DNA from 3 places in the Hydrogenophaga sp. ZJX-1 genome. Region 2 is predicted to be linked to each of the others. Evidence: predicted binding sites of a transcription regulator. Region 2 holds the regulator's gene; each other region holds the start of a gene.
What was found. Region 2 encodes LexA, which represses DNA repair genes until DNA is damaged. Its sites were predicted from a motif close to ACTGTATNNNNATACAGT; they were not measured.

Region 1: a site for LexA is predicted at 2,067-2,084, ahead of ACN5W5_RS19740 (DNA topoisomerase IV subunit B). Genes of this name have one in related genera too.
Region 3: a site for LexA is predicted at 2,674-2,691, ahead of ACN5W5_RS23175 (LexA family protein). Genes of this name have one in related genera too.

The regions. Positions count from the first base shown of each region.
Region 1 is NZ_JBMBRA010000007.1:203,011-207,250, reverse strand. Features, by position in the region: gene ACN5W5_RS19745 (lytic transglycosylase domain-containing protein) at 1-67, opposite strand, end outside; gene ACN5W5_RS19740 (DNA topoisomerase IV subunit B) at 64-2,034, opposite strand; gene ACN5W5_RS19735 (MFS transporter) at 2,201-3,442, shown strand; gene ACN5W5_RS19730 (hypothetical protein) at 3,439-3,567, shown strand; gene ACN5W5_RS19725 (class I SAM-dependent methyltransferase) at 3,567-4,121, shown strand; gene dapA (4-hydroxy-tetrahydrodipicolinate synthase) at 4,205-4,240, shown strand, end outside.
Region 2 is NZ_JBMBRA010000001.1:920,115-924,354, forward strand. Features, by position in the region: gene ACN5W5_RS04485 (D-2-hydroxyacid dehydrogenase family protein) at 1-904, opposite strand, end outside; gene ACN5W5_RS04490 (hypothetical protein) at 986-1,351, opposite strand; gene lexA (transcriptional repressor LexA) at 1,488-2,174, opposite strand; gene ACN5W5_RS04500 (asparaginase) at 2,312-3,280, shown strand; gene ACN5W5_RS04505 (hypothetical protein) at 3,310-3,486, shown strand; gene ACN5W5_RS04510 (hypothetical protein) at 3,483-3,689, shown strand; gene ACN5W5_RS04515 (DUF6152 family protein) at 3,664-4,164, shown strand; gene adk (adenylate kinase) at 4,240-4,240, opposite strand, start outside.
Region 3 is NZ_JBMBRA010000011.1:37,574-41,813, forward strand. Features, by position in the region: gene ACN5W5_RS23165 (hypothetical protein) at 1-553, shown strand, start outside; gene ACN5W5_RS23170 (Y-family DNA polymerase) at 868-2,178, opposite strand; gene ACN5W5_RS23175 (LexA family protein) at 2,206-2,580, opposite strand; gene ACN5W5_RS23180 (SOS response-associated peptidase family protein) at 2,812-3,774, shown strand; gene ACN5W5_RS23185 (hypothetical protein) at 4,218-4,240, shown strand, end outside.

The DNA.
Region 1 (4,240 bases), on a different contig from region 2:
GCGCGGACAGCGAGAGCACCAGCGCGACGGCGGTGCCCTGCAGCCAGCGGCGCGCCGTGTGTTTCACACGTCCACCTCGACGGAGTCGCCGTGCAGCTCCATCAGCTCACGGCGCGAAGCGGCCTCGCCCTTGCCCATGAGCTTGGTGATGAGCGCTTCGGTGCCGGCGAAGTCCAGCGAGCCGAGGTTGACCTGCATGAGGCGGCGCGTGTCGGGATTGAGCGTGGTGTCCCAGAGCTGCTCGGCGTTCATCTCGCCCAGGCCTTTGAAGCGGCTGATCTGGCACTTGTCGCGCACCACGCCGTCTTTCTCGGCCTTGTCGAGGATGGCGTGCAGTTCGCCCTCATCCAAGGCGTACTGCTTGATGGCGGGCTTCTTGCCGCGCGCGGGCACGTCCACCCGGAACAGCGGCGGGCGCGCCACGTACACATGGCCTGCCTCGATGAGTTTGGGGAAATGCCGGAAGAACAGCGTGAGCAGCAGCACCTGGATGTGCGAACCGTCCACGTCGGCGTCGCTCAGGATGCAGACCTTGCCATAGCGCAGGCCGCTCATATCCGGGGTGTCCAGCGGGCCATGGGGGTCGATGCCGATGGCGACCGATATGTCGTGGATCTCGTTGTTGGCGAACAGGCGGTCGCGCTCGACCTCCCAGGTGTTGAGCACCTTGCCACGCAGCGGCAGGATGGCCTGGCTTTCCTTGTCACGGCCCATCTTGGCGCTACCGCCGGCCGAGTCGCCCTCGACCAGGAACACCTCGTTGTGCGCCAGGTCCTTGCTCTCGCAGTCGGTCAGCTTGCCGGGCAACACGGCCACGCCCGAACCCTTGCGCTTTTCGACCTTCTGGCCGGCCTTCTGGCGGAACTGCGCGGCCTTGATGGCGAGCTCGGCGAGCTTCTTGCCGTAATCCACATGCTGGTTGAGCCAGAGTTCGAGCGCCGGGCGCACGAAGCTGCCGACCAGCCGCACGGCGTCGCGCGAGTTCAGTCGCTCCTTGATCTGACCCTGGAACTGGGGGTCCAGCACCTTGGCGCTCAGCACATACGAAGCGCGGGCGAACACGTCTTCGGGCAACAGCTTCACGCCCTTGGGCAAGAGCGCGTGCAACTCGATGAAGCCCTTGACCGCCTGAAACAGACCGTCGCGCAGGCCGCTTTCGTGCGTTCCGCCGGCGCTGGTGGGGATCAGGTTGACGTAGCTTTCGCGCACCGGCTGGCCGTCTTCGGTGAAGGCCACGCACCACGCGGCGCCCTCGCCCTCGGCAAAGTTGTCGTCTTTGGCGTCGGCAAAACCTTCGCCTTCGAACAGCGGAATCACCGGTTCGCCGTTGAGGGTCTGCTGCAGGTAGTCGCGCAGACCGCCCTTGTAAAGCCAGGTCTGGGTGTCTCTGGTCTTCTCGTTGACCAGGGTCACCGTCACGCCCGGCATCAGCACCGCCTTGCTGCGCAGCAGGTGCGTCAGCTCGTTCATGGGCAAGACAGCGGACTCGAAATACTTCGCATCGGGCCAGGCGCGCACCGTGGTGCCCTGCTTGCGGTCGCCCTCGCCTTTGGGCGTGATCACCAGTTGTTCGATCACGTCACCGGCCGAGAACGCCAGTTTGGCCACCTGGCCTTCGCGGTAACTGGTGACTTCGAGCCGGGTCGAAAGCGCATTGGTCACGCTCACGCCCACGCCGTGCAGACCACCCGAGAAGCTGTAGGCGCCGCCCTTGCCCTTGTCGAACTTGCCGCCCGCGTGCAGGCGGGTGAAGACGAGTTCGACCACCGGTGCCTTTTCTTCCGGGTGCAGGCCAAACGGGATGCCGCGGCCATCGTCTTCGATGCTCACCGAGCTGTCGGGGTGCAGCGTGACCTTGATTTTTTTGCCGTGACCAGCGAGGGCTTCGTCGGCCGCGTTGTCCAGCACTTCCTGGATGATGTGCAGCGGGTTGTCGGTCCGGGTGTACATGCCCGGGCGCTGTTTGACCGGCTCCAGTCCCTTGAGGACGCGGATGGAGCCTTCGGAGTATTCGTTGGGAGATTGGGTCGCCATGGGTGCGGATTGTAAGCATCCCGCGCCAAACCACTGGATGCAAATACAGAGAAAACACCCGGCATCTCGACCGATTCGAGCTGCGCATCAATGACGGCCACCGATTTCATGACCCCGCGCACCGGGGCGACACCCGGCGAATGCCCGGATTCGCTACAGTCTCGGGATGACTTCGCCACTGGCCACAGCGCCTGCCCCCCGTCTCTCCGCGTTCCAGGTGCTGGCCTGCGGCGCCGCCATCGTCACCCTCTCCATGGGTGTGCGCCACGGCTTTGGCCTGTGGCTGCAGCCCATCACCCAGGATCAGGGCTGGACGCGCGAGAATTTCGCTTTCGCACTGGCCATCCAGAACCTCTCCTGGGGCCTGTTCGGCATCTTTGCCGGCATGGCGGCCGACCGGTTTGGTGCCTTCCGCGTGCTGCTGGGGGGCGCCGTGCTCTACGCGCTGGGGCTGGCCGGCATGGCTCTCTCGCCTACACCGCTCACCTTTGCGCTGACCGCGGGTGTGCTGATCGGCGCGGCCCAGGCCGGCACCACCTACGCCGTGATCTACGGCGTGATCGGGCGGCAGATACCGGCCGAGAAACGATCCTGGGCCATGGGCGTGGCGGCCGCGGCCGGCTCGTTCGGCCAGTTCCTGATGGTGCCCATCGAGGGCTGGCTCATCAGCGCGTTCGGCTGGCAGGAAGCACTGCTGGTCCTTGGCGCTGCGGTGCTGCTGATCATGCCGCTGGCGCTGTTCCTGCGCGAGCCGGGGTTTGTGGGCGGTGTGGCGCCCAAGCGGGACCAGACCATCGTGCAGGCGCTGCGCGAGGCCTTCAGGTACCGCAGCTTCCAGCTGCTGATGGCGGGGTATTTCGTGTGTGGTTTCCAGGTGGTGTTCATCGGCGTGCACATGCCCAGCTACCTGAAAGACAACGGGCTTTCGCCCCAGGTGGCGAGCTATGCGCTGGCGCTCATTGGCCTGTTCAACGTGATCGGCACCTACGCCGCGGGCGCGCTGGGCCAGCGTTTCCCCAAGCGCTACATCCTTTCGTTCATCTACATCGCGCGTGCGGTGGCGATCAGCGTGTTCCTGATCGTGCCGTTGTCGCCGGCCAGTGTGTACGTGTTCGCGGCGGTCATGGGCGTGCTGTGGCTGTCCACCGTGCCGCCGACCAACGCGGTGGTGGCGCAGATCTTTGGCGTGGCGCATTTGTCCATGCTGGGTGGCTTTGTGTTTTTCAGCCACCAGATCGGCAGCTTCATGGGCGTGTGGCTGGGCGGCGTGCTGTACGACCAGACCGGCAGCTACGACATCGTCTGGTACATCTCGATCGCGCTGGGTGTGTTCGCCGCCCTGATCAACCTGCCGGTGCGCGAATCGCCCATCACCCGCGGGCCGCAACGCGTGGGAGCGGCGGCATGAAGCCTTTGGTCGTCAAGGCGCTGGTCTGGACGGTCGTGGGGTTGGCCCTGCTGGGCACGCTGGCGCTCTACAACCGGCCCGACTTCCTGGTGAATCTCGCCGACCAGCTCTGGAGCTGTTTCTGATGCACGGCACGGAAGCGCCTTCGGCCTGGGTGCAGCGTTGGTCGCACCTGGTCCCCGTGAACGGTTCGGTACTGGATGTGGCCTGCGGTCATGGCCGCCACCTGCGCTGGTTCGCGCAGCGCGGCCATCCGGTGACCGGTGTGGACCGCTCGCCAGAAGCCATCGATGCGGTGTCCGGTCTGGGCCGGGCCGTGCTGGCCGACATCGAAAACGGCCCCTGGCCCTTTGCCGGCGAGACATTTGACGCCGTGGTGATCACGAACTACCTCTGGCGCCCGCTGCTGCCGCAGATCGTGGCCAGCGTGGCGCCCGGTGGCGTGCTGATCTACGAGACCTTCGCCGCCGGCAATGAAACTGTGGGCAAGCCCTCACGGCCCGACTTCCTGCTGCAATCCGGCGAGTTGCTGCAGGTCGCAGCCGGCTTGCACGTGGTGGCGTTTGAAGACGGCTTCCTCGACCGGCCCGAACGCTTTGTGCAACGCATCGCGGCGGTGCGAAAACCCCCGGAACCGTCCGCCCTGCCCGCGCGGTATCCGCTGGATGCCACTGGGTAGAATGTCAGATTCGCGCGTCCGCTGACGACAGCCTCCCCGGGAGGGCTTGCACGACCGGCGCCCACCTCTTGAGCAACCAGCTTATGAAAACCATTACCGGCAGCATCGTGGCCTTGGTC
Region 2 (4,240 bases):
TGTCGAGTTCCACGTAGCCGATGTGGGGGGTGCAAATGCAGTTCTCCAGCCGCAGGAGGGCGTGCCCCTGCAGGATGGGTTCGGACTCAAACACGTCGATGGCGGCCATACCGGGCCGGCCCCGGTTGAGCGCTGCCAGCAAGGCATCAGACTCCAGAATCTCTGCGCGCGATGTGTTGACCAGCAGCGATGTGGGCTTCATGCGGGAGAGATCTTCCAGCGTGACACAGCCGGCGCTTTGTTCTCCGAGTCGCAAATGCAGGCTCAGCACATCCGACATCTCGAACAGAGCCTCACGGCTGGTGGCCAGCTCGTAGCCATCGGCTGCGGCCTGTGCCTGGGTGGGCTCGCTGCCCCAGACGATCACGCGCATCCCGAAGGCTCGGCCATAGGCGGCGACGAGCTTGCCGATTCGGCCGTAGCTCCAGACGCCCAGTACTTTGCCACTCAGCACCATGCCCAGCCCAAAGTTGGCTGGCATCGATGCCGCCTTCAGCCCGGATTGTTGCCAGGCACCGTGTTTGAGGCTGGCCACGTATTGCGGAATTCGGCGCATGGACGACATGATCAGCGCCCAGGTCAGTTCGGCGGCGGCGATCGGTGAACTGACACCTTCAGCCACAGCGATACCGCGCTCGGTGCAGGCATTGACGTCGATGTGGGGTCCGACGCGGCCCGTCTGCACGATCAGCTTGAGGCGCGGCAGCTTTTCAACCAGCTGCCGCGTGATCTGGGTGCGCTCGCGGATCAGAACCAGCACATCGGTATCGCGCAGCCGGACCGAAAGCTGGCCCACGCCCTTGACTGTGTTGGTGAAAACCTTGGCGGGATAGGGTGCCAGCTTGTTGGCGCATGGCAGTTTTCTGACCACATCCTGGTAGTCGTCAAGGATCACGATATTCATGGTCCCTATTGTGCCCGCAGGAACATCGTGATCTTTTGTCACGACGGGCTTGAACCCGCCGTGCTGCGCAATCGCGCAGGGTCAGGCGCGCAGTTGCGGGTGGCTCGACTGGAGCTCCAGGGCCGCCAGCCGCTCGAGCTCCGCGCAGACATCGTTGATGCGACCAGAGATCACCAGCCGCCCGTCGGAGCGTGGGCCGCCAGAAGTGTCCGCGGTTCTCAGCACCCGCACATGGCGGGCTCGAACGACGGCATGGCCGGTGACAGTGACCTTGTTGCTATCCACAGTGCACTTTGGCGGGTGCCCCAGCCAGCCGGCACGCACGAAGCGTTGCAGGATTTTCGGAAACGTGCGAGCGGTGCCTGCCCGTTCAAAGGAGGGAGGCAACCAGCTGTCGATGAGCAGCAGCGGCGCACGCCAAGTGTTGGTGTTGAAGCGGATTCCCATGCGAAACTCCAAAAAAGGGGTTGAACACAGGCAGGATTGCGAATGAAGTCGCCAGCGCAGGGATGTGCCTGACGCGTGTGGATCACGCACCAAACCAAACGCCCGCCACCTGCTGAGGCGACGCAGACCCGATGGGTCAGAGCTGGAAGCTGTTGCGGATGAGTCCCACGGCAAGGCCCTCGATTTCAAAGGGCTCACCCGGCTCGACAACGATGGTCTTGTAGTCCGGGTTTTCGGCGTGCAGTTCGATCCGGTGCTGGCGGCGCATGAAACGCTTGACGGTCACGTCCTCGCCCAGGCGGGCCACCACGATCTGGCCGTTCTTGGCTTCCTTGGTCGACTGCACGGCGAGCAGGTCCCCGTCCATGATGCCGACGTCGCGCATGGACATGCCGCGCACCTTGAGCAGGTAGTCGGGTGTGCGCTGGAACAGGCTGCGCTCGACGTGGTATGTCTGGTCCACGTGTTCCTGGGCCAGGATGGGCGAGCCAGCGGCCACACGCCCGATCAGGGGCAGCATCAGCTGCGACAGACTGGGCAGCGGCAGTGTAAGCTGGCGCCCCCGCGATTCGTTGATGGATTGCAGGTCTTCGTTGCGCAGGCGGATGCCGCGCGAGGTGCCGCTCACCAGTTCGATGGCGCCTTTGCGTGCCAGGGCTTGCAGATGCTCCTCGGCTGCGTTGGCGGACTTGAAACCCAGCTCATGGGCAATTTCTGCCCGCGTCGGTGGCGAACCGGTGCGGGCAATGGCGCTCTGGATCAGTTCCAGGATCTGCTGCTGGCGGGCGGTGAGCTTGGGCGGGTAAAGCGGCGACTCGATCATGGGGACCTCGTGAAGATGTGGGGAGAAGCTCACTCGGGTGAGGCTCGCCACCGGGACTGGTCAGAACAACAAGCTGTCTTCTTATCCAGTGCCTGTATTTTTAACCAGTTTTGGAGACTTGGCAAGTGGCAGATGCAATGGAAATCCAACGTCACGTCATTTTGGGCACGGGCGGCACCATCGCCGGCCGGGCAACCCGGTGCGGGGATGGTGTCGGGTACGTGGCGGGTCAGGTCAGCGTTGAGGACCTGCTGGCATCGATTCCGTCCATGGCGGGATTGCCCCTGGAAGTGGAGCAAGTGGCTCAGGTGGACAGCAAGGACATGGGCTTTGCACTCTGGCAGCAGCTGGCCACCCGGCTGACCTTTCATCTCAGCCGGCCCGAGGTGGACGCGGTGGTGATCACTCACGGTACCGACACCATCGAGGAGACCGCGTTCTTCCTGCAAACCGTGCTGCGACCTGCCAAGCCGGTGGTGTTGACCTGCGCAATGCGTCCGGCCACTGCGCTGGTGCCGGACGGCCCACAGAATCTGGTTGACGCGCTGGCTGTGGCCAGCCATCCCGGGGCGCAAGGCGTCGTGGTGGTGTGCGCAGGGCAGATCCACAGCGCGGCCGACGTGAGCAAGGTGCACACGTACCGGGTGGATGCGTTCGACTCGGGAGATGCCGGCCCGCTGGGTAGCGTGGAAGAAGGCCGGGTTCGGCAGTTCCGCCCCTGGCCATTGGCCTCTGACGCGGGGGGCTGGGACGCAGTTGCGTTGCTGCGCATCCAGTCGGTTCAGGCTTTGCCGCCCGTGGTGGTGCTGACCAGCCATGCTGACGCCGATGGCACGCTGGTGCATGCACTCCTGTCCGGTGGCGACGCGGCGCAGGGCCCTGCCGTGCGCGGCATCGTGGTGGCCGGTACCGGCAACGGCACGGTGCACCATGCGCTGGAGGCGGCCTTGCTGAAAGCACAGGCCAAGGGCGTGCGCGTGGTTCGAACCAGCCGGTGTGTGCATGGGCCTTTGTTGACGCATCCGGGGCAGTTGTTGGTGGATGCCTACAGTCTCACGCCGGTCAAGGCGCGCATTGCGCTGGCGCTGGAGTTGCTGGAGGGCTGAGCCTGGGCGCCCATCCCTGGGCCTATCCCATGCTGGAGGTGGCGCACATCCTGGGCATCGCGCTGTTGCTGGGCAACCCCATCTTGCTGGAACTGCGCGTGTTCGGCTGGGGCGCGGCCTTGCCAGTGACGCCGCTGGCTCGCCTGAGCCTGGTGTTGGTGGGGTCGGGTCGGGTTTTGCGCCGGCGGCGGCGTCGGGCCTGTTGACGTTCTCGACACAGGCCGGGGAACTGTTGGCCAACCGGGTGTTTGCAGCCAAGATGCTGTTGTTGGCAACCTGTAACGCCGCCTGGTTCGATGTCCGGGGTTCGCTGCGGCGGCTCGATGGCACCGCGCGTGCGCTCATGGGGGCATCCACTGTGATCTGGCTGCTGGTCTTGAATTGTGGGCGCTGGATTGGCCACACGTGAAGAAGACCGTGGTGCGTCGACGACGCTTTCTCCAGACCAGTACCGTGCTGGGTTTTCGGGTCTTGGCTCTGCCGCGTGGGCGCCCCATGGCTGGAGCAGTTTTGACCAGAACCGTCCCATTTACCTGGAAGGTCGGGTGGTGGAGGTGAAATGGCGCAACCCCCACGCCGAACTGGTGCTGCAACTGTCCGAGAAGCTGACGCTGCCCGCCGACCTGGCGCAACGCGCCTTGCCCGCGCAGTCCGCCGGTGTGGACGGGCCTGCGCTGCTGGCGAAGACGGTGTTGCCCACGCGGCGCGATCGGCGCTGGGAGATCGAACTGGCACCGCTGTTTCGCCTGGGCCAGTGGCAGATGCCTGAAATCAGGAACAGGGCTGCACTCTCGATGGTCGGGTTCACGTTCAAGGACGAGCAAGGGGCCGCAGTCCTGCGGGCTGAATACATCTTTCTGGATGGCAAGGCGTACGGCTTGTGATCGGGTCCCGCCTGACGCGACCGGGCACAAAAAAACCCGGCACGTGGCCGGGTTCCTGTGGATCGCGGTGCGCAAT
Region 3 (4,240 bases), on a different contig from region 2:
CGCAGCCCAGTTGCACGAAGCGTTACTGGGAGTCCTCACCCCTGCGCGACTGGCGACGACCGATCACGTCCAAGAGTACGAGACTAGTTATATCGGAACAAAACGTAGCGGAAATGAGATCGCCGTGTACAGCGATGGGAAGAGGAAGGTTCGACCCGAGAGCCCCAGAGTCCATTTAGAGTGGCGTATCCATGGGGCCAAAGCTCTTAGACGGGCGAATATCAAGTCAGCGATGGATCTTGCTGGACTCGATCACAGGGCTTTCTGGGCCAAGCATCTACGGCTGCACATCATGCCTACGCTGTCACGACTTACTCGAGTCCTGGAACACAGGGCCGCGCGGAACGGACGCCCATTGAGTCTGGAGAGAAAACAACGCACGATGAGTTTGCTCTCGCGGATCAGCAGGGACTACCAAGGAAGATTCTTTGCGCAGGGGTTGGACGAACTTCTGGTTCGTGGTCTGCACCCTAAGCCTTCGCGGCTCTACAAGCCGATTTCAAACGAGTGGGCGCTACCAGCACCAGGTAATGCGCTATGGGATGAAGAGTAGGCGAACGGTTGTTTTTCAACAGTGCGCAAGAGTCCAGGAGTCTGCTACGGGCTTATGTAAGGCCTCACAGCAATTAAATAATCAAAATAATCCCAAAAAAGGCTTAGCAACTACTCAGCAAAGACCCGCTGCCTACGTACACCCAAACTAAGTAAGTGGACACAGCTTGATCCCGCCACCAATTTACTTTCCCGACCGAGTGAATTGCGGCGACGTACTGCTCTACCGCTCTTTCCGCGCATGTGGCCCCAAGCGGTGTAGCAAAAGCCACCAGGAGCACAGTGGTTCGCAACGCAAATTCCTTCTCTGGTCTGTCATGCACGGATCACGGGCATGTCTTCCCACCGGGTCGTGTACTGCGGGGTGCGCCGCTCCTGCTTCATGGCCCAGCGCCGGCGATCACCTGCAAGCCCGGTGCTGGCGAGCAACACGGTGCCGCGGCCGTAGCGCCGGTTGATCTGATCCAGTGTCCCCATCAACTCACCCAGGTCCTTGTCTTGCTCAGGTTCCAGGTCCAGCTCATCCTGCTGTACGGAGTCCGGTTGCAGTTCCAGCAGCATCACACCCACCTTGGCGTACAGAAACCCGGGTTTGAAAATCTGAGCCAAGCCTGCCAGTGCGGCTTCGGCAATCTGGGTCGAGTCGGCAGTCGCTCGTCGCAGAGGCACGACGATGGACCCGCTGTACTGGGGGTCAGGTCGGAACGGGCTGGTCCTCACGAACGCGTGAACCAGGTTGGCCAGTCCGTGCTGGCGACGCAGCTTCTCAGCCGCGCGGCTCGCGAACTCGCTGACTGCCTCTTTCAAATCGGCGAGCTCGGTCACCGGCCGACCGAATGAACGCGTGCAGGCGATCTCCTGTTTGTCAGGGGCCACGTCCTCCAGATCAACGCATGCCTGCCCCTGCAGTTCTCGCACCGTCCGCTCCAGCACCACCGACCATCGGGTGCGCACGGTGGCCAGGTCCATCCGCGACAACTGCAGAACGGTTTCAATCCCGGCCTGCTTGAGCTGGAATGAAATCCGCTTCCCCACCCCCCAGACCTCATCCACAGCTGTGTTGGCCAGCACCGACTCCAGGGCATCACGGTTCAGATCGGCCAGGTTGCAGATCTGGGCCAACTCGGCGGGGTAGCTGCCCGGTTTGCGTTCCGCGGTCTTGGCAATGTGGTTCGCCAGCTTGGCCAGGGTTTTGGTGGGTCCCAGTCCGATGCAGCAAGGGATACCCACCCAGCGCAGCACCCGCTCACGGATCGTTCGGCAGCGCTTGATCAGATCCCCTCGAACGCCACTCATGTCGATGAAGGACTCGTCGATGGAATAGATCTCCTGGCGATGGCCCAGGCCCGCGACCAAACTCATCATCCGGTCACTGAGGTCCCCGTACAAACAGAAATTCGCGGACAGTGCGACCAGCCCGTGTGTCTCCTGCAGCTGTTTGATCTTGAACCACGGAGCGCCCATGGCGATGCCCAGGGCCTTGGCCTCATTGGAACGCGCAATGGCACAGCCATCGTTGTTGGACAGCACGATGACGGGTTGACCGTTCAGGCTTGGCCTGAAAACGCGTTCGCAGGACACGTAGAAGTTGTTGCCATCCACGAGGGCATAAAGTGATGCGGCCATGAGGAGTCCCAACTCAAGCGCAAACGCTCAACACTTGAACTGCTTGATCGAAGCGATCACGACTCCCCAGACCTCCACCGTTTGCCCCTCGGTGGGGACGATGTCGGCAAAGGTGGGGTTGGCCGCCTTCAGCTTGAGACGGCCACCGCGCATCCAGAGCTGCTTGCAGGTGAACTCGTTGTCCACCACGGCCACCACGATGTGTCCGTGGGCCGGCTTGACTGCCCGGTCCACCAGGACCACATCACCGTCAAAGATCCCCACGCCTTCCATGGAGTGCCCCCGGACGGCCATGCTGTAGGTGGCCTGGGGATGGGTGACCATGCGTTCGAGGATGTCGATGCGTTTGGCCTGGAAGTCCTCGGCTGGCGATGGAAAACCGGCGTGTACAGGGGTCTCCAATTCCAAAACCGAGATCGGAAACTGGCGCAGAGGAATGGGTACCTCCCCAGCGAAAGGTCGCCCTCTTCCCAGCGCATCTGCAAAATCGGTGAAGCTGTACATTCATCCAGTATATTCTCGGTACCCATTTCTGCGAAGAATCTTCGACCGCGCCAAGTCACGGCAAGGGGCATGTGTGCCACGCAGTCCCTGAGGCAAACTGGTGGCGATTCCACAACCTCGGAGGTGGTCATGTGCTATTCGGCTCAGGTCTGGGCGGACTACAGGAGGTATGTGCGCGAATGGGGCGCAGACATCACCATCAAGGAATTCTTTGACCTGTTCTTCCGGCGTGCGGGTGGTGAACGGGTGATCATTCCTCGCGCCATGGAGGCCTCCTTCGAAGACTCCACAGGACCGGATGGCGAGCGCATTCGAGCCCTCATCGAACAGCACCGAAACCAGCAGCGGCAACAGTTGCGGGACGACCTGGAAAAGCAGCGGGTTCGCCTTGCCGCTGCGGAAGCAGCGCTGAACGTGAAGACCACGAAAACAGCCACAGACAGCAAGCGCATCGCCAGCTCAAAGATCGTTGCGATCCAGAGGCGGTTGGATCAGTTGGACAACCCGGAACTGTTGCCGAGCGATTCGCGGATTTTTCCGGGGAGCTACGCCCTGGTCATGGTCTCCATTGACGGTCATCGGCTGGTCCTACCCATGCGCTACCAGTGCCGTCCAGCCGGCAAGCCGGCTTCGTACGACACCCGTTTCCCGGGTACCTACAACGCACGCAGAGACAACCTCGACGGGTTCTGGAGAGAACAGTTCGGGCACACCCACGGAGTACTGGTGGCGAACGCTTTCTACGAAAACGTGCTGCTCCATCATGCCGAAGGGCGTGATCTCAGACCCGGTGAGGAGCCGCGGATGGTGGTGGTGGAGTTCAAGACCGAACCACCCCAGGAGTTGCTGTTGGCGTGCTTGTGGTCGAGGTGGACGGCACCGGGCGAGCCCGACCTGCTGTCATTTGCACTCATCACGGACGATCCACCGCCGGAGGTGGCGGCGGCTGGTCATGACCGGTGTGTGATCGCATTGCGCCCAGAGAACCTGGACAAATGGCTCAACCCCGAGGAACAGGACACGGGTAGTCTGCTTGCGCTGCTGGATGATCGGCCGCCGCATCTGCACTATGTGCACTCACGGGCAACATGACGCCAGCGGAACATGCATCCAGGTGGCGCAAACTGACGTTGCCTACCCGTTGCAGCAGTTCGCACTCGCGGCCAGAGCAACCGCAAAGCAGCGATGGCTGACGGTGGGTGCTGCCAGGCGTACTCACGCTGACTGTCACGAAGCGGCTGTTGGGTACGGCAACCGGCGTTGGCCCGAATGACGGCTGTATGAGGTACTGCGGTCATAGGGCGTCCACGACCCGGCTGGCGCAGCGCCACCGACCTCTTCCCCAATACCTGGACTGGCGGTACCGACCCACTGCTGTCCGTCGACGGTCGATTGCAAATGACTTCTATGCAAAGTGCAATCGACATAGTCGGAGTCGGGGCCTTAACGCACAGAATAGGAGCACCTTTAGTCCTAGTCGGCCTGATCCGGCGGCGGCAGTCTGCAGTACATTTGCGGTCACTAGAGCAGATTCCATGACTTCGACTAAAACCGCTAC